DNA from 2 places in the Variovorax sp. V15 genome. Region 1 is predicted to be linked to the other one. Evidence: riboswitches for the same ligand, from Rfam matches in the RefSeq annotation. Region 1 holds a riboswitch; the other holds the start of a gene.
The links. Region 1 has a riboswitch for thiamine pyrophosphate ahead of ACAM57_RS17465 (cytosine permease). Riboswitches for the same ligand answer to the same signal wherever they lie in the genome.
Positions count from the first base shown of each region.

Region 2: another riboswitch for thiamine pyrophosphate. It lies ahead of thiC (phosphomethylpyrimidine synthase ThiC); the one in region 1 lies ahead of ACAM57_RS17465 (cytosine permease).

Region 1 is NZ_AP028659.1:3,694,363-3,702,091, forward strand. Features, by position in the region: gene ACAM57_RS17450 (Rieske 2Fe-2S domain-containing protein) at 1-1,071, shown strand, start outside; gene ACAM57_RS17455 (2Fe-2S iron-sulfur cluster-binding protein) at 1,068-2,051, shown strand; gene ACAM57_RS17460 (adenylate/guanylate cyclase domain-containing protein) at 2,025-3,923, opposite strand; TPP riboswitch at 4,122-4,222, shown strand; gene ACAM57_RS17465 (cytosine permease) at 4,299-5,642, shown strand; gene thiD (bifunctional hydroxymethylpyrimidine kinase/phosphomethylpyrimidine kinase) at 5,587-6,435, opposite strand; gene ACAM57_RS17475 (FAD-dependent oxidoreductase) at 6,471-7,562, shown strand; gene thiS (sulfur carrier protein ThiS) at 7,559-7,729, shown strand, end outside.
Region 2 is NZ_AP028659.1:649,098-656,826, forward strand. Features, by position in the region: gene glyS (glycine--tRNA ligase subunit beta) at 1-1,402, shown strand, start outside; partial or broken gene gmhB (D-glycero-beta-D-manno-heptose 1,7-bisphosphate 7-phosphatase) at 1,425-2,017, shown strand; gene ACAM57_RS03210 (1-acyl-sn-glycerol-3-phosphate acyltransferase) at 2,017-2,790, shown strand; gene ACAM57_RS03215 (M48 family metallopeptidase) at 2,836-3,810, shown strand; gene thiC (phosphomethylpyrimidine synthase ThiC) at 3,843-5,726, opposite strand; TPP riboswitch at 5,816-5,921, opposite strand; gene ACAM57_RS03225 (YchJ family protein) at 5,963-6,382, opposite strand; gene ACAM57_RS03230 (response regulator transcription factor) at 6,571-7,311, shown strand; gene iaaH (indoleacetamide hydrolase) at 7,325-7,729, opposite strand, start outside.

The DNA of each region.
Region 1 (7,729 bases):
TGGCACCCGATCGGCCTTGCCGCCGACGCCACTGACACGCCACGCCAGGTGCGCGTGCTGGGCGAGGACCTCATCCTGTTTCGCGACAGGAAGGGCCGAGCGGGCCTCGTGCACTGGCGCTGCGCGCACCGGGGCGCCTCGCTCTACTACGGGCGCGTCGAGGAAGAAGGCATCCGCTGCTGCTACCACGGCTGGATGTTCGACGTGCAGGGCCACTGCGTCGACCAGCCCTGCGAGCCCGACGGCGGCGCGCGCAGCCGGGGCCGCGTGCGCCAGCCCTGGTATCCGGTGCAGGAACAGTACGGGCTGATCTGGGCCTACCTCGGCCCGGCCGAGAAAAAGCCGGTGCTGCCGCGCTACGACTGCCTGGAGACGCTGGATGAGGGCGAGACGCTGGAAGCCGACGGCAACAGCATCGGCGGCGGCGGGCCGCAGATCATTCCGTGCAACTGGCTGCAGCATTACGAGAACGTGGCCGATCCCTTCCACGTGCCGGTGCTGCACGGCAGCTTCAGTGGCACGCAGTTCGTGGCACTGATGGGCCAGATGCCCGACGTGACCTTCGAGAGCACCGACACCGGCGTGAAGATCATCTCGATACGCAAGCTGGAGGACGGCAGCGTCTTCCGCCGCGTGGCGGGTCCGGTGCTGCCCACGCTGCGCGTGGTGCCCAACCCGCGCGTGGCGGCCTACGGCCGGGTGGAGTCCATCGGCTGGGTGCTGCCCATCGACGACCACAGCTTCCGCATCTACACCGTGGGCCGCGTGAAGACGCCGGGCGACCTGGCCCGCGTGCGCTCGCGCCTGAACGGCAAGCTGTGGGAAGAACTGACCGAGGCCGAGCACCGCGCCTTCCCGGGCGACTACGAAGCGCAGGTGAGCCAGGGCGCGATCACCGCGCATTCGGAAGAGCACCTGGCCACCTCCGACCGCGGCATCGTGATGCTGCGCCGGCTGCTGCAGCGCCAGCTCGATGCGGTGCGCGAGGGGCGCGATCCGGCGGGCGTGAGCTTCGACCCGGCACCGCCGCCCGTGCATTTCGACGCCGGAAACTTCATCGTGAGCGAATGAGCGCAGCGGCGTCCATCGCGGGCCAGCCCATCGCCGTGCGGGTGGCGCGCAAGACGGTCGAGGCCGAGGACGTGGCCAGCTTCCGGCTGGTCTCGGCCAGCGGCGCGCCGCTGCCGGGCTTCGCGCCAGGCGCGCACATCGACGTGTCGCTGCCCGGCGGGCTGGTGCGCCAGTATTCGCTGTGCAACCTGCCAGGGCAAGACGAGCACTACGAGATCGGTGTGCTGCGCGACGCCGCCTCACGCGGCGGCTCCCTCGCGATGCACGATGCGGTGCATGAAGGCGCGGTGCTGAACATCAGCCCGCCGCGCAACCACTTTCCGCTGGACGAAGGCGCCGCGCACAGCCTGCTGCTGGCCGGCGGCATCGGCGTGACCCCGCTGCTGTCGATGGCTCAGCGGCTGGCCTCGCTGGGTGCCGATTTCGCGCTGCACTGCTGCAGCCGAACCGCCGCGCGGGCGCCCTACCGGCGTCGGCTGGAAGGCAGCGACTTCGCCGACAGGGTGTTCTTCCACCATGACGACGGTCCGCCCACGCAACGGCTGGATCTCGCCGCGACCATCGGCCGCCCGGCACCCGGCAGGCACATCTACGTGTGCGGCCCGCAGGGCTTCCTCGATGCGGTGCGAGCCATGGCACGCGACCTGCAATGGCCGGACGCCCAGGTGCACTTCGAATACTTCTCGGGCGCGATGCAGCCGGCAGGCGAACAAGGCGAGTTCGAAGTCGAGCTGCGCAGTTCGGGCCGCGTGGTGCGCGTGCCAGCCTCGCTCAGCGTGGTGGACGCACTGGCGGCCGAGGGTGTCGACATCCCCGTGTCCTGCGCGCAGGGCGTGTGCGGCACCTGCCTTACGCGCGTGCTGCAGGGCGAGGTCGAGCACCGCGACCTCTATCTCACGCCCGAGGAGCAGGCCGCCAACGACCAGTTCCTGCCCTGCTGCTCGCGGGCCCGTTCAGCCCGGCTGATGCTCGATCTGTAGCAGCTCGTAGAGCACCATGCGCGTCTGCCGGCCGCGCAGCTCCGCGAGCTCTTCGATGCGGCGCGTGGCGAGCCGGCCGCCCAACCCCTCGAAGGTGGCCTCGGAGATCAGCGTGCGCGTGCCCAGCTCCTTGTTGGCACCCTCGATGCGGCTCGCCGCATTGATCGCGTCGCCGATGGCGGTGTACGACAGGCGGTTGCTCGAGCCGAGCACACCCGCGATCACATGGCCGGTGTGGATGCCCACGCGCGTGCGGAACTCCTGCAGGCCCTCGGCGCGCCACTTCTCGTTGAGCGCGTTCATCTCGGCATGCAGCTCGATCGCCGCGAGGCAGGCGCGGTACTCAGCATCCTCGAGTTCGGTGGGTGCGCCCCACAGCACCATGATGCCGTCGCCCATGAACTTGTCGATCACGCCGCCGTGACGCGCGAAGATGCCGGCGGCGAGATTGAAGTACTCGGTGAGCTGGCGCACGAGCACCTCGGCCGGCATCGACTCCGAGATGCTGGTGAAGCCCTCCACGTCGGTGAACATCGCGGTGATGCGCTTCGGCGAGCCGCTCGGCCCCAGCGCGTGCCCTTCCGCGACGAGTTGCCGGATGATGTCCACCGGCACGAACTTGCTGAAGGCCTTGAGGCTGCGCGCGGATTCGTCCAGCGCCTGGTTGAGGTGCTGCACCTCGAGCACCCGGCTCGGCTCGATCGGCAGATCGTCGAGTTCCAGCCGCCCGATGCGGCGCGCGACGCGCGAGAGGTTCTCGATGGGCCCGGTCACCAGCTTCGACAGCCGCAGCGAAATGATGAGCGCCAGCGCCAGGAAGCTGACCGTCAGCGCCAGCGACCAGAGCACCGAGCGCTGCAGGCCACCGAGCAGCAGCTCCTCGGGCTCCCAGCTCACGAGCTGCCACCGGGTGTGCGGCAGGTGCGAGGTCTGCACGAGGTAGCGACTGCCTTCGTGCTCGATGGAGAAGGCCTGGTCGTCGGCTCCGCCTGCCGTGCTGACCGAGAGCATGTGCGCATGGATGGCGCCGAGCACGCCGCTGTCGGGCGACTCCAGCTCGCGCACCGGATCGGGATGGTCGCTGCGCGCGATCACGTGGTGGTCCGAACTCATCAGGGCGCTCTCGCCATGGCCCTGCGCACCGAAGGCACCCACGAGCCTGGACAGATGCCCCAGCGACACGTTGGCATCGACCACGAGTCCCCGCCTGTGCCCTTCGTCGTCGGCGCGCGCCGAAGGCCGCGCGTGCCCGACGGCCAGCTCCTGCGAGTCGCTCATCATGAATGGCTGGGTCCACACCGGTCCTTTCGCCTTCATGGCCTCCAGGTACCAGGTGCGCTTCTCGGGATCGAAATCGCTGCGGTAGGCCGAGATCGATGTTGTCGCAAAACGCTGCTTCGCGTCGCCGCCGTCCCGGTCCGGCGAGTCCTTGTAGTGCCAGGTCTCGGTGCTGAATCCGTCGGCGCGCAGCACCTGGCGGATGGCCGGCACCGGGTAGCGCACCGCCATCAGCACGTGGCCGTGGTCGGTGGCCACGTTGATGCTGTCGATTTCCGGCGTCTGCTCCAGCAGCGTCCAGAGCATCTCGGCGGTCTGCTCGCCATCTTCGCCGCAGACATGGACGCTGGGCGAATCGGCGATCGCACGGATCGCCGCCTCGGTCTTCGCAAGGAAGGCGAGCACGCTGTCCTCGACCCGGTCGTGGTTGATCTTGTGCGCGGCGGTGCCGAGCCTCGACACCAGCCTCTCGGCGGCCCAGTAGCCGAAGGCCACCAGGAGCAGCGACTGCACCAGCGCCACCGCGCAGATGATGGTCCCCACGTCGACCCTGAACCGCCTGAGGCGGGTGCCCTTGAAATCCTCATCGACCATGCAAGCTCCTCTTCATTTCTTGTTTCTGCACGCTTATCGGCATGCGCTCCCGTTTCTTCTGCCGTCGTTTTCCTCGGCGGTCGATTCTCGCGCGGCGCATCCGCATGCCGAGGGTTTTCCCTGCCCGCAAAGGCATGCCTGGCGTCGCGGCTTCCCGGCCCCGCATAAAATCGGCTCCGCGCCACGGGTTTGCCGCGGCGTACTTGCTAGGGGTGTTGGGCGGCTTGCCGTCCGGCTGAGAAAGTCCCTTTGAACCTGATTGAGGTAATCCTCGCGCAGGGAAGCTGGTCCGGTGGCCTCTCGCGCCTTCTCGCGTGAAAGCCGCGCCACTGGGGCCTCGCCCACCTGCCAAACCTTTTGCACTGGAGCAAACGGATGGCACACGACGACAAGAACAACGATGCCGCTGGCGTCTCGAACGAGGCGCTGACGCCCCTGCCCGCCTCGCGGCGCGTGTTCGGCTGGCACGACCATGCCTCGCTCTGGTTCAGCCTCGGCGTGGGGCTGCTTGTGATGCAGATCGGCGCCTACCTGGTGCCGGCCGTGGGCACGCGCGACGCGGCGATCGCCATCGTGCTCGGCTCCTGCATCGGCGCGGGCCTGCTGGCCTGGACCGCGCGGCTTGGCTGCCAGAGCGGCCTGGCGAGCGCCGGCCTCATGCACGCCACCTACGGCAGTGCCTTCGCGCGGCTGCCGGTGCTGCTCAACATCGTGCAGCTGGTGGGCTGGACCACCTTCGAACTCGTGGTGATGCGCGAAGGCACGCAGGCCATCGGCCAGACGGTGGTGGGGCCGGCGCTGGGCAGCTTCTGGGGCGGCGTGCTGACGACCTTGCTGTGGGGCGCGGTGCTGCTGGCGCTGCTCGCCGGCTCGATGGTGAAGCTGGTGCGGCGCTTCGTGAGCCGGTTCGGGCTGCCGCTGGTGGTGCTGTCGCTGCTGTGGCTCACGTGGCAGTTCGCGGCGCAACTGCAGGCCAAGGGGCTGGACGCCTTCTGGGCGCGCCCCGGCGACGGCACGATGGGCATGTTCAGTGCGCTCGACCTGGTGATCGCGATGCCGGTGTCGTGGCTGCCGCTGGTGGCGGACTATGCGCGGCACGGCAAGCGCAGTTCCGGCGGCCTCGGCGGCGCATTCGGCGGCACCTGGATCGGCTACGCGGTCGCGAACGTCTGGTGCTATGCGCTGGGCGTGATGGTGGTGAGCGTGGCCGAACCGGGCACGGGCCTCGTCACCGCGCTGCTGCTGGCCCAGGGCGGCCTGGTGGCGCTGGGCCTCATCCTCATCGACGAGCTCGACAACGCGTACGGCGACGTCTACTCGGGCTCGGTCTCCACGCACAGCCTGCTGCCGCGCTGGAGCGTGAAGCGCTGGGGCCTGCTGCTGGCTGCCCTGTGCATCGCGCTGGCGCTGGTGCTGCCGATGCACACGCTGGAGCCCTTCCTGCTGCTGCTGAGTTCGGTGTTCGTGCCGCTGTATGGGGTGATCATCGGCCGGCTGGGCAGCGGCGAGGCGGTATCGCCGCAAGGCGCGCGGCGCAAAATCGACTTCGGCGCGGCACTGATCTGGATCGCGGGCATCGCCGCGTATCACGCGCTTGCCAAGTGGGCACCGCAGTTCGGCTCCGCGCTGCCGACACTGGCCGCGACTTTCGCGCTGGCCTGGCTCAGCCGGCCTTCAACGGCAGCCGGTGCGTCGGCACTGGCGCAAAGCCGTGGTTGAGCGGGCCATGACCCGCGCCGATCTTCACGTCTGCACCTGCAGCCATCGCGCCGAGGATGTAGGCGCGCGCCCTCTCGACCGCCTCGGGCAGCGTCGCGCCCAGCGCAAGGTGCGCGGCAATGGCGGACGACAGCGTGCATCCGGTGCCGTGCAGGTTGCGGCTTTCGATGCGGCCGGAGGCCAGTCGCTTGCGTTCGCCATCGGCCTGCAGCAGCACATCGACCACTTGGTTGCCCGGCAGATGGCCGCCCTTGAGCAGCACGGCCTTCGCGCCGAGCGCCAGCAGTTCGTCGGCCGCGCCGTCGAGTGCATCCACGCCTTCGATGGCACGGCCGATCAGCAAGGCGGCTTCGTCGAGATTGGGCGTGACGACCACGGCGCGCGGGAACAGCTCGCGCACCAGCACCTGCACCGTCTCGGCCGCGATCAGGCGATCGCCGCTGGTGGCGACCATCACGGGGTCGAGCACCACGTTCTTCAGCCGGTAGCGGTCGATGGCCCAGGCCACCACTTCGACCACCTCGGGCGCGTGCAGCATGCCGAGCTTGACGGCATCGACGCCGATGTCTTCGACCACGGCCTGGATCTGCGCCTTGAGGAAGTCGGGCGGCACGCCGTGGATGCCCGAGACGCCCAGCGTGTTCTGCGCGGTGAGCGCAGTGATGGCCGTCATGCCGTAGCAGCCCAGGGCGGCGAAGGTCTTGAGATCGGCCTGGATGCCGGCGCCGCCACCGCTGTCGGAACCGGCGATGGAAAGCACGCGTGCGTAGCGCTGAGTGGGCTCTTGGGTCATGCCGAAAATTATCGGCGACGCGAAGGAGCCCTGGCATGAGCCTTCCTTTCGACTCGGTCGCCATCCTCGGCGCAGGCCTCATGGGCCGGCTGATGGCGGTGACGCTGGCGCACGCCGGGTGCAAGGTCGATGTGTTCGAGGCCGGCAGCGCCGAGGCCGAAGGCGCTGCCGCGCGCGTGGCCGCCGCGATGCTGGCGCCGCTGGCCGAATCGGCCGTCGCACCGGTGTCTGTCGTGCGCATGGGGCAGCACGCGCTCGCGCGCTGGCCGGAGCTGCTCGCGCCGCTGGCACAGCCCGTGTTCTTCCAGCGCGAAGGCACGCTGGTGCTCTGGCATCGGCAGGACGCGGCCGAAGCAACGCGGCTCGCCCGCGTGCTCGCGAACACCGGTGCGCAGGTGCCCGAGCTGGCGCCGATGCAATCCGTCGACGCTCGCGCGATCGCCACGCTGGAGCCCTCGCTGGGCCAGCGCTTCGCTCAGGGCCTGTTCCTTCCGGGCGAAGGCCAGCTCGACAATCGCGCGCTGCTGGCCTCGCTGCTCGCCACGCTCGAGAGCAGCCCTCTCGTCACGCTGCACTGGCAATCGCCGCGTACGCCTTCGGACTTCTCGCCCGGAACGACAGGCCAGCCCGACTGGGTAATCGACTGCCGCGGCCTCGGCGCCCGTCCGCAGTGGAATGCTCTTCGTGGTGTGCGCGGCGAGGTGATCCGCGTGCATGCGCCCGAGGTGAGCCTGAAGCGACCGACGCGCCTCGTGCATCCGCGCTACCCGCTCTACATCGCGCCCAAGCCGGGCAACCTGTTCGTGATCGGCGCGACCGAGATCGAGTCGGACGACATGTCGCCCGCCAGCGTGCGCTCCACGCTCGAACTGCTGAGTGCCGCGTATGCGGTGCACAGCGGCTTCGCCGAGGCGCGCATCGTCGAGATCGCGACGCAGTGCCGGCCCACGCTGCCCGACAACCTCCCTGCCCTGCGCCTGCCGCAACCGCGCGTGCTGCAGATCAACGGCCTGTACCGCCACGGTTTCATGATCGCGCCCGCGATGCTCGACGCGGCGATGGAGGTGCTGACGCAGGGCCGCTCGCCCCTTGCGGAGAGCTTCGGCATGGAGACCCGAGACACATGACGATGAACATCCTGATCAACGACAAGCCCTTCACCCTGCCCGACCAGGCGATGCTGACCGACGCGCTGGCCGCGCTGGAGGCCACGCCGCCCTTCGCGGTGGCCGTGAACCGCGAATTCGTGCCGCGCTCGGCCTACGCCACGCGCGCGCTGAAACCCGAAGACCGC
Region 2 (7,729 bases), 3.0 Mb from region 1:
GGCCGGCGGCGGCTCGGTGCCCATCGAGGACGACGCCCTGCTCGACGAAGTGACCGCGCTGGTCGAGCGCCCGAACGTTCTGGTCTGCAGCTTCGAGCGCGAGTTCCTCGAAGTGCCGCAGGAGTGCCTCATCCTCACGATGAAGGCCAACCAGAAGTACTTTCCGCTGCTCGACGCCTCGGGCAAGCTCACCAACAAGTTCCTCGTCGTCAGCAACATCAGCCCCGACGACGCGAGCGCGGTCATCGGCGGCAACGAGCGCGTGGTGCGCCCGCGCCTGGCCGACGCCAAGTTCTTCTTCGACCAGGACCGCAAGAAGTCGCTGGCCTCGCGCGTCGAATCGCTGGGCAAGGTGGTCTATCACAACAAGCTGGGCACGCAGGGCGAGCGCGTGGAGCGCGTGATGCGCATCGCGCGCGGCATTGCCGAGAAGCTCGGCGACGCGGCCCTCGCCGCGCATGCCACGCAGGCCGCCCAGCTCGCCAAGGCCGACCTCGTGACCGACATGGTCGGCGAGTTCCCCGAGCTGCAGGGCATCATGGGCCGCTACTACGCGCTGCACGACGGCCTCGACGCATCGGTGGCCGACGCCATCGAGGACCACTACAAGCCGCGCTTCGCCGGCGACGAGCTGCCGCGCAACACCGTGGGCCTCGTGGTGGCGCTGGCCGACAAGCTCGAGACGCTGGTCGGCATGTTCGGCATCGGCAACCTGCCCACGGGCGACCGCGACCCGTTCGCGCTGCGCCGCCACGCGCTGGGCGTGATCCGCATGCTGGTCGAGAAAGACCTGCCGCTGGAGCTGACCAGGCTGGTGAGCGACGCGCGCACGGCGCTGGACGACGCCATCGGCAAGACCGGCGAGTTCCCGCTGCACAAGGCGGCGGAGGACGTTGGCCAGGTCGTCGACTTCATCTACGACCGCCTTGCGGGTTCCCTGCGCGAGCAGGGCGCCAGCGCGCAGGAGGTCGAGGCCGTGCTGGCACCGCGCCCGCAGCGCCTGGGCGAGGTGCCCAAGCTGCTGGCCGCCGTGCGCGCCTTCGCTGCCCTGCCGGCCGCCGCAGCGCTCGCGGCAGCGAACAAGCGTATCGGCAACATCCTCAAGAAGGCTCCCGAGGCTGACGCGCACGTCAGCGAACTGCTGCTGCAGGAGCCCGCCGAGAAGGCGCTGCACGCGGCCATGGCGCAGGTCGTGCCCGCCGCCAACGCGCAGTTCGACGCCGGCGACTACACCGCTTCGCTGCAGACGCTGGCCGCGCTGCGCGAGCCGGTCGATGCCTTCTTCGACGGCGTGATGGTCAACGCCGAGCAGGCCGACCTGCGGCTGAACCGGCTGGGCCTGCTGATGTCGCTGCACGCCGCGATGAACCGCGTGGCGCAGCTCGAGCGGCTGGCGGTCTGAACATCCTTCCGGCAACACCACCATGGGCGGCACCGCCATGAAACTCGTCATCCTCGACCGCAACGGCACGCTGAACGTGCACCGCGAAGACTTCGTGAAGAGCGACATCGAGTGGACGCCGCTGCCCGGTGCGCTGGAAGCGGTGGCGCGGCTCAACCATGCGGGGTGGCACGTGGTGATCGCGTCGAACCAGTCGGGCCTGGGGCGCGGCCTGTTCGACATGGCCTCGCTCAACGCGATGCACGCCAAGATGCACAAGATGCTCGCGGCCGTGGGCGGCAAGGTCGACGCGGTGTTCTACTGCCCGCACAGCCCCGACGAGAACTGCGACTGCCGCAAGCCGAAGCCGGCCTGTTCCTGCAGATCGGCGACCGCTACGGCATCGATCTCAAGGGCATTCCGACCTGCGGCGACAGCCTGCGCGACCTGCAGGCCGGCGCGGCGGCCGGCTGCGAGCCGCACCTGCTGCTCACAGGCATGGGCGCGGCCTGCCGCGGCGTGGATCCGCTTCCTTCCGAATACCCGGCGAACACGATGGTCCACGACGACCTCGCCGCCTTTGTCGATTTTCTGCTCGCGCGCGAAGCGCGGGATGCACTGCAGGTGGCTGTCTGATGGCGTTGTTCCGTTCCGTTCTCCACGCACTCTGGATGCTCGTCACCGTGGTGCCCTGGGGCATCATCATGTGCGTCAGCTCGCTCTGGAAGCGCGGCGTGCCGCTCTACTGGATGGCCGTGCGGTGGCTGGGCTGGGCCATCGGCGGCGCGCGGGTGCTGCTGGGCATCAGGACGCGCGTGAGCGGCATGGAGAACCTGCCGACCGACAAGCTCGCCGGCGCGATCCTGCTGGTGAAGCACCAGTCCACGCTCGAGACCTTCCTCATGCCCACGCTGATGCCGCATCCGCTGGCCTACGTGTTCAAGAAGGAGCTGCTCTACATCCCCTTTTTCGGCTGGGCGATGGCGCGGCTGGACATGATCCACATCGACCGCAGCCAGCGCGCACAGGCCTTCAACAAGGTGGTGAACCAGGGGCGCAAGCTGCTCGCGCAGGGCATCTGGATCATCATGTTCCCCGAGGGCACGCGCATCCCGCGCGGGCAGAAGGGCACCTACAAGAGCGGCGGCACGCGGCTGGCCTGCGAGACCGGCGTGCCGGTGATCCCGATCGCCGTGACCTCGGCCAAGGTCTGGCCGCGCAAGGCCTTCATCAAGCGCCCCGGCGTGGTCGACGTGTCCATCGGCCCGGCCATTCCCAGCGTGGGCCGCAAGCCCGACGAGCTGATGCGCGAGGTCGAGGAGTGGATCGAGGCCGAGATGCGCCGCCTCGACCCCGAGGCCTACGCGAACAGCCCCTCCCGGCCCGCCCGGCAGGAAGCGGTGAGCTGACGGGCGCGGGCCGCCGGTAGAGCGACAGAAGCCAGAAGGCCCGCCATGGGGGGATTGCTCCGGTTCACGATGGACCTGTTCGAGGGGCTGGGGAGCGAGTTCGCGCCCCCGGCGCCCGCGCCGGCACGTCCGCGCCGTCCGAGGAAGCCGAAGCCGGCGGTACCGCCTTCCGTGCTGCCGGACGCGGCCATCCTTCCTCCCGCGCCCGTCGATCCGAATGCGCCGCCCGCGGTGCCGCTGGCCGACACGCTGACGCTCGCGAACTTCGCCCACCCCCAGGCCACGCGCGAAGTGGTGCTGGGCTCCGCGCGCGTGGCCTACGAATTCAAGCGCGGCAAGCGCAAGACCATCGGCTTCCTGGTGGGGGCCGAAGGGCTGTCGGTGCGCGCGCCGCGCTGGGTGGCGCTGCGCGATGTGGATGCGGCCATCCACGAGAAGTCGGACTGGATCCTGCGCAAGCTCACGGAGACGCGACAGCGCCTCGCGCGCGTGGAAGCCACGCGCATCGAATGGAAGGACGGCGCAGCCTTCCCGTTCCTGGGAGAGCCGGTCGTGATGCGGCTCGATCCCAAGCACGGCTTCGCGAGCGTCGGTGGCACGCTGGACGCAGCCACCGAGGAAGGCGCGCCGCGCATCCTGCGGCTGGCCGTCTCGCAGAACGCCGAGCCCTCGCAGATCCGCGACGCCGCGCAGGCCTGGCTCATGCGGCAGGCGCGCAAGCTGTTCATCGAGCGGCTGGACCACTTCGCGCCGCTGCTCGGCGTGCAGTGGCAGAAGCTGTCGCTGTCCAACGCGGCAACGCGCTGGGGCAGCGCCAGCGCCGACGGGTCGATCCGGCTCAACTGGCGGCTGATCCACTTCCGGCTGCCGGTGATCGACTACGTCGTGGCGCACGAACTGGCCCACCTGCGGGTGATGGACCACTCGCACCGCTTCTGGGAGACCGTGGAGAGCGTGGTGCCCGACTACGACGCGCTGCGGCAGCAGCTCAAGGACGAAGCGGTTCCACGCTGGAACTGAGGCCGGGGCGCCCCGGCCCCGGGGTCAACGCTTCAGGACACGGCCTTGATGGGGATGTACATCTCACCCCCGCCCGCCATGAACTCCTTCGACTTCTCCTCCATGCCCTCGCTCATGGCCTGATCCTCGGCCACGCCCTTCTTCGCGGCGTACTCGCGCACTTCCTGCGTGATCTTCATCGAGCAGAACTTGGGGCCGCACATCGAGCAGAAGTGCGCCACCTTGCTCGAATCCTTGGGCAGCGTCTCGTCGTGGAATTCGCGCGCCGTGTCGGGGTCGAGGCCGAGGTTGAACTGGTCCTGCCACCGGAACTCGAAGCGCGCCTTGCTCAGCGCGTCGTCGCGCGAGCGCGCGCCCGGGTGCCCCTTGGCCACGTCCGCGGCGTGCGCGGCGATCTTGTAGGCAATGATCCCCTGCTTCACGTCGTCGCGATCGGGCAGGCCCAGGTGCTCCTTCGGCGTCACGTAGCACAGCATCGCGGTGCCGGCCCAGCCGATCATGGCCGCGCCGATCGCGCTGGCGATGTGGTCGTAGCCCGGCGCGATGTCGATGGTCAGCGGGCCCAGCGTGTAGAAGGGCGCCTCGTGGCAATGCTTGAGCTGCTCGTCCATGTTCGACTGGATCATGTGCATCGGCACATGGCCCGGGCCTTCGATCATGGTCTGCACGTCGTGCTTCCAGGCGATCTGCGTGAGCTCGCCCAGCGTGCGCAGTTCGGCGAACTGGGCCTCGTCGTTGGCGTCGGCGCCCGAGCCGGGGCGCAGGCCGTCGCCGAGCGAGAAGCTCACGTCGTAGGCCTTCATGATGTCGCAGATGTCCTCGAAGTGCGTGTAGAGGAAGCTCTCCTTGTGATGCGCGATGCACCACTTGGCCATGATCGAGCCGCCGCGCGACACGATGCCCGTCATGCGGTTGGCCGTCAGGTGGATGAAGGGCAGGCGCAGGCCGGCGTGGATGGTGAAGTAGTCGACGCCCTGTTCCGCCTGCTCGATGAGCGTGTCGCGGTAGATCTCCCAGGTCAGGTCCTCGGCCACGCCGCCCACCTTCTCGAGCGCCTGGTAGATGGGCACGGTGCCGATCGGCACGGGACTGTTGCGCACGATCCAGTCGCGCGTGGTGTGGATGTTCTTGCCGGTGGAAAGATCCATCACGTTGTCCGCGCCCCAGCGGATGGCCCACACCAGCTTCTCCACCTCTTCCTCGATGCTCGAGGTGACGGCCGAATTGCCGATGTTCGCGTTGATCTTCACCTTGAAGTTGCGGCCGATGGCCATCGGCTCGACCTCGGGGTGGTTGATGTTCGCGGGAATGATCGCGCGGCCGCGCGCCACCTCGTCGCGCACGAACTCGGGCGTGATGATGCGCGGGATGCTCGCGCCCATCGGGTTGCCAGCCACGCGCTTCGCACGCTCCTCGTTGGCGAGGTACTCGGCCATCCACTCGCGCTTGCCGTTCTCGCGCAGGGCGACGTATTCCATTTCGGGCGTGACGATGCCGCGGCGTGCGTAGTGCATCTGCGTGACATTGCCGCCCGATTTCGCGCGGCGGGGCGTGCGCTGCAGCGCCGAGGCACCGGCGCGCAGTTCGGCCAGGCGCTGGGCGTCGCGGTCCTCGTTCTTGGCGCCGTCGTCCAGCGCATGGTGCACGCGGCCTTCGTAGCTCTCGGTGTCGCCGCGTTCGGCGATCCACGCGCCGCGCACGTCGGGCAGGCCCCGGCGCACGTCGATCTCGACCTTCGGGTCGGTGTACGGGCCGGAGGTGTCGTAGAGCGACACGGTCTCGCCGTTGGTCAGCTGCACGTCGCGCACGGGCACGAACAGGTCGGGCCGGCTGCCCGGGATCACGCACTTGTGCGACGCGGGAAAGGGCTCGCGCGTCAGCGAAAGCAGCGAGGTGAACTTGTCGGGGGCATTCATCGGAGGCACTCCTTGTTGAGGAAAGGGTGCTCCGCAATCGCTCGGTGGTCTTCGGCAGAAGCCCGTCACGGGAAGGTGGACGGACCGAAGTCAGGGAGTGCAGCTCTTCTTACGCCGGTATGACCCGGATCAAGTTCGCGGGTCGGCAGCTTTGCCATCTCAGCACGCCACATGCGTGCACCCCGGAGCGGGGCCGATTGTGCGAGCCTCGGCCGGGCGCGTCAACCCGCGGGTTGTTACCGCAGGTCGCCGTCGAGGTAGTACCAGCGCCCGTCCTCGCGCACGAAGCGGCTGCGCTCGTGCAGGCGCGTGGCGGCGCCGGAGGGGCCGCGCTGGCGCGCGACGAACTCGACCTCGGCGTGGTCCGCATCGAGCACCGACCGGGCGCGGACGTCCAGCCCGAGCCATTTGACGCCCGGCTCGAACTCGATGGAGGCCGGGCGCTTCGAGGGGTGCCAGGTGGCGAGCAGGTACTCGCCGCGCTCCAGCACGAAGGCCGAATAGCGCGAGCGCATCAGCGATTCGGCATCGGGCGCGGGCGTGCCGTCGAAATCGTCGAGATATCGGCCGCAGCACAGGGCATGGGCGACGGGCTTGTCGCGGCGGTCGGTTCGGCCGCAGGGGCAAGGCCCGGGGGTGGGATCGGTGGAACTCATGAAGACCGCTATTGGAACACCTCGCGGCCCAGCTTCCGACAGGGCAAGCCCGGAGCCGGTGAAGGCCGCTTGCGGCGGATGGGCTCCTGCAGCGCCTGCGCACCGGCCGGCCCGGTCCCTGGGCATCCACCCTTGGCGCGGCGCTTGCTAAACGATAGCGTTGCCCTAGCCCGTCGAGAAAGCCCGCGATGTACCTCACAGCCCCCGAACAGCAGGCCCTGCGCGGCGTCTTCGCGCTGCTGGCCGAGGACGACCGTGGCGAGCACGAGATCCGCGAGCGCCTCGGTAGGGCTCTGCTCGACCTGCTGCACGCCGACCAGTTCGCCTCCTTCGTTTGGGACGCGGCGGGCAACAGCTTCGGCTCGCGCGTGGCGATCCACATGGACCCGGCGAACCTCGACACTTACGCGCAGTGGCACCAGCACCACGACCCGATCACCTTCGTGCTGCAGTCGCGCCGCCGTGCCACGCGCGTGACCGAGGTGATGCCGCAGCGCGAGCTGATGCGCACGCCCTTCTTCAACGACTTCCTCGCGCGCGACGGCCTGCACTGGGGCATGAACCTGCATGCCTTCGAGGGCGACCGGGCACTGGGCGACCTGCGCATCTGGCGCCGCAAGGGGCGCGGCGATTTCGGCGATCACGAGAAGGCGCTGCTGGACCTGATCGAGCCGGCGTTCATCGGCGCGTTGCAGCGGGCGCAGCGTGCCGCTGCAACAGCCATACCTTCATCGCATGCACCTGCCTCCTCCGATGCGCTGCTGAGTGCGCGCGAGCAGGAGGTGGCCCGCTGCGTACGCGAAGGGCTCACCGACAAGGAGATCGCGCGGCGCATGGCGGTGAGCGTGCCCACCGTGCGCACCTACCTGCGCCGCATCTTCGACAAGCTGGGCATCGAGCGCCGCTCGGCGCTGGCGGCCTTGCGCTGACACCCGCAGCCGGTCACTTCGGCGCGGGCAGCCGTCCCAGCACCTTCTCCACCGCGAGGCCCACGGCCAGCAGCCTGCGGTCGCTGCCGGCGGGGCCGTCGAGCTCCAGGCCCACGGGCAGACCCGTCGTCGCGCCGATGCCCGAGGGCAACTGGATGCCGGGAATGCCGGCATTGCTGCCCGGGTCGGTGTTCTGGATCAGCGCGCCGAAGTTCTCGGGGCTGCTGGCGTCCGGCGCGGCCGCCAGGGCCACGCGCGGCACCGTCGGGAACACCAGCGCGTCGAGCCTGTTCTTCGTGAAGGTGTCGCGATACAGCTTCTGCAACGCGGGGCGCGCGACGCGCATCGCGTTGTCGTAGACCGGCTTCGCATCCACCACGCCGCTGGGCGCCGGCAGCTTGCGCGGGATGACGAAGGC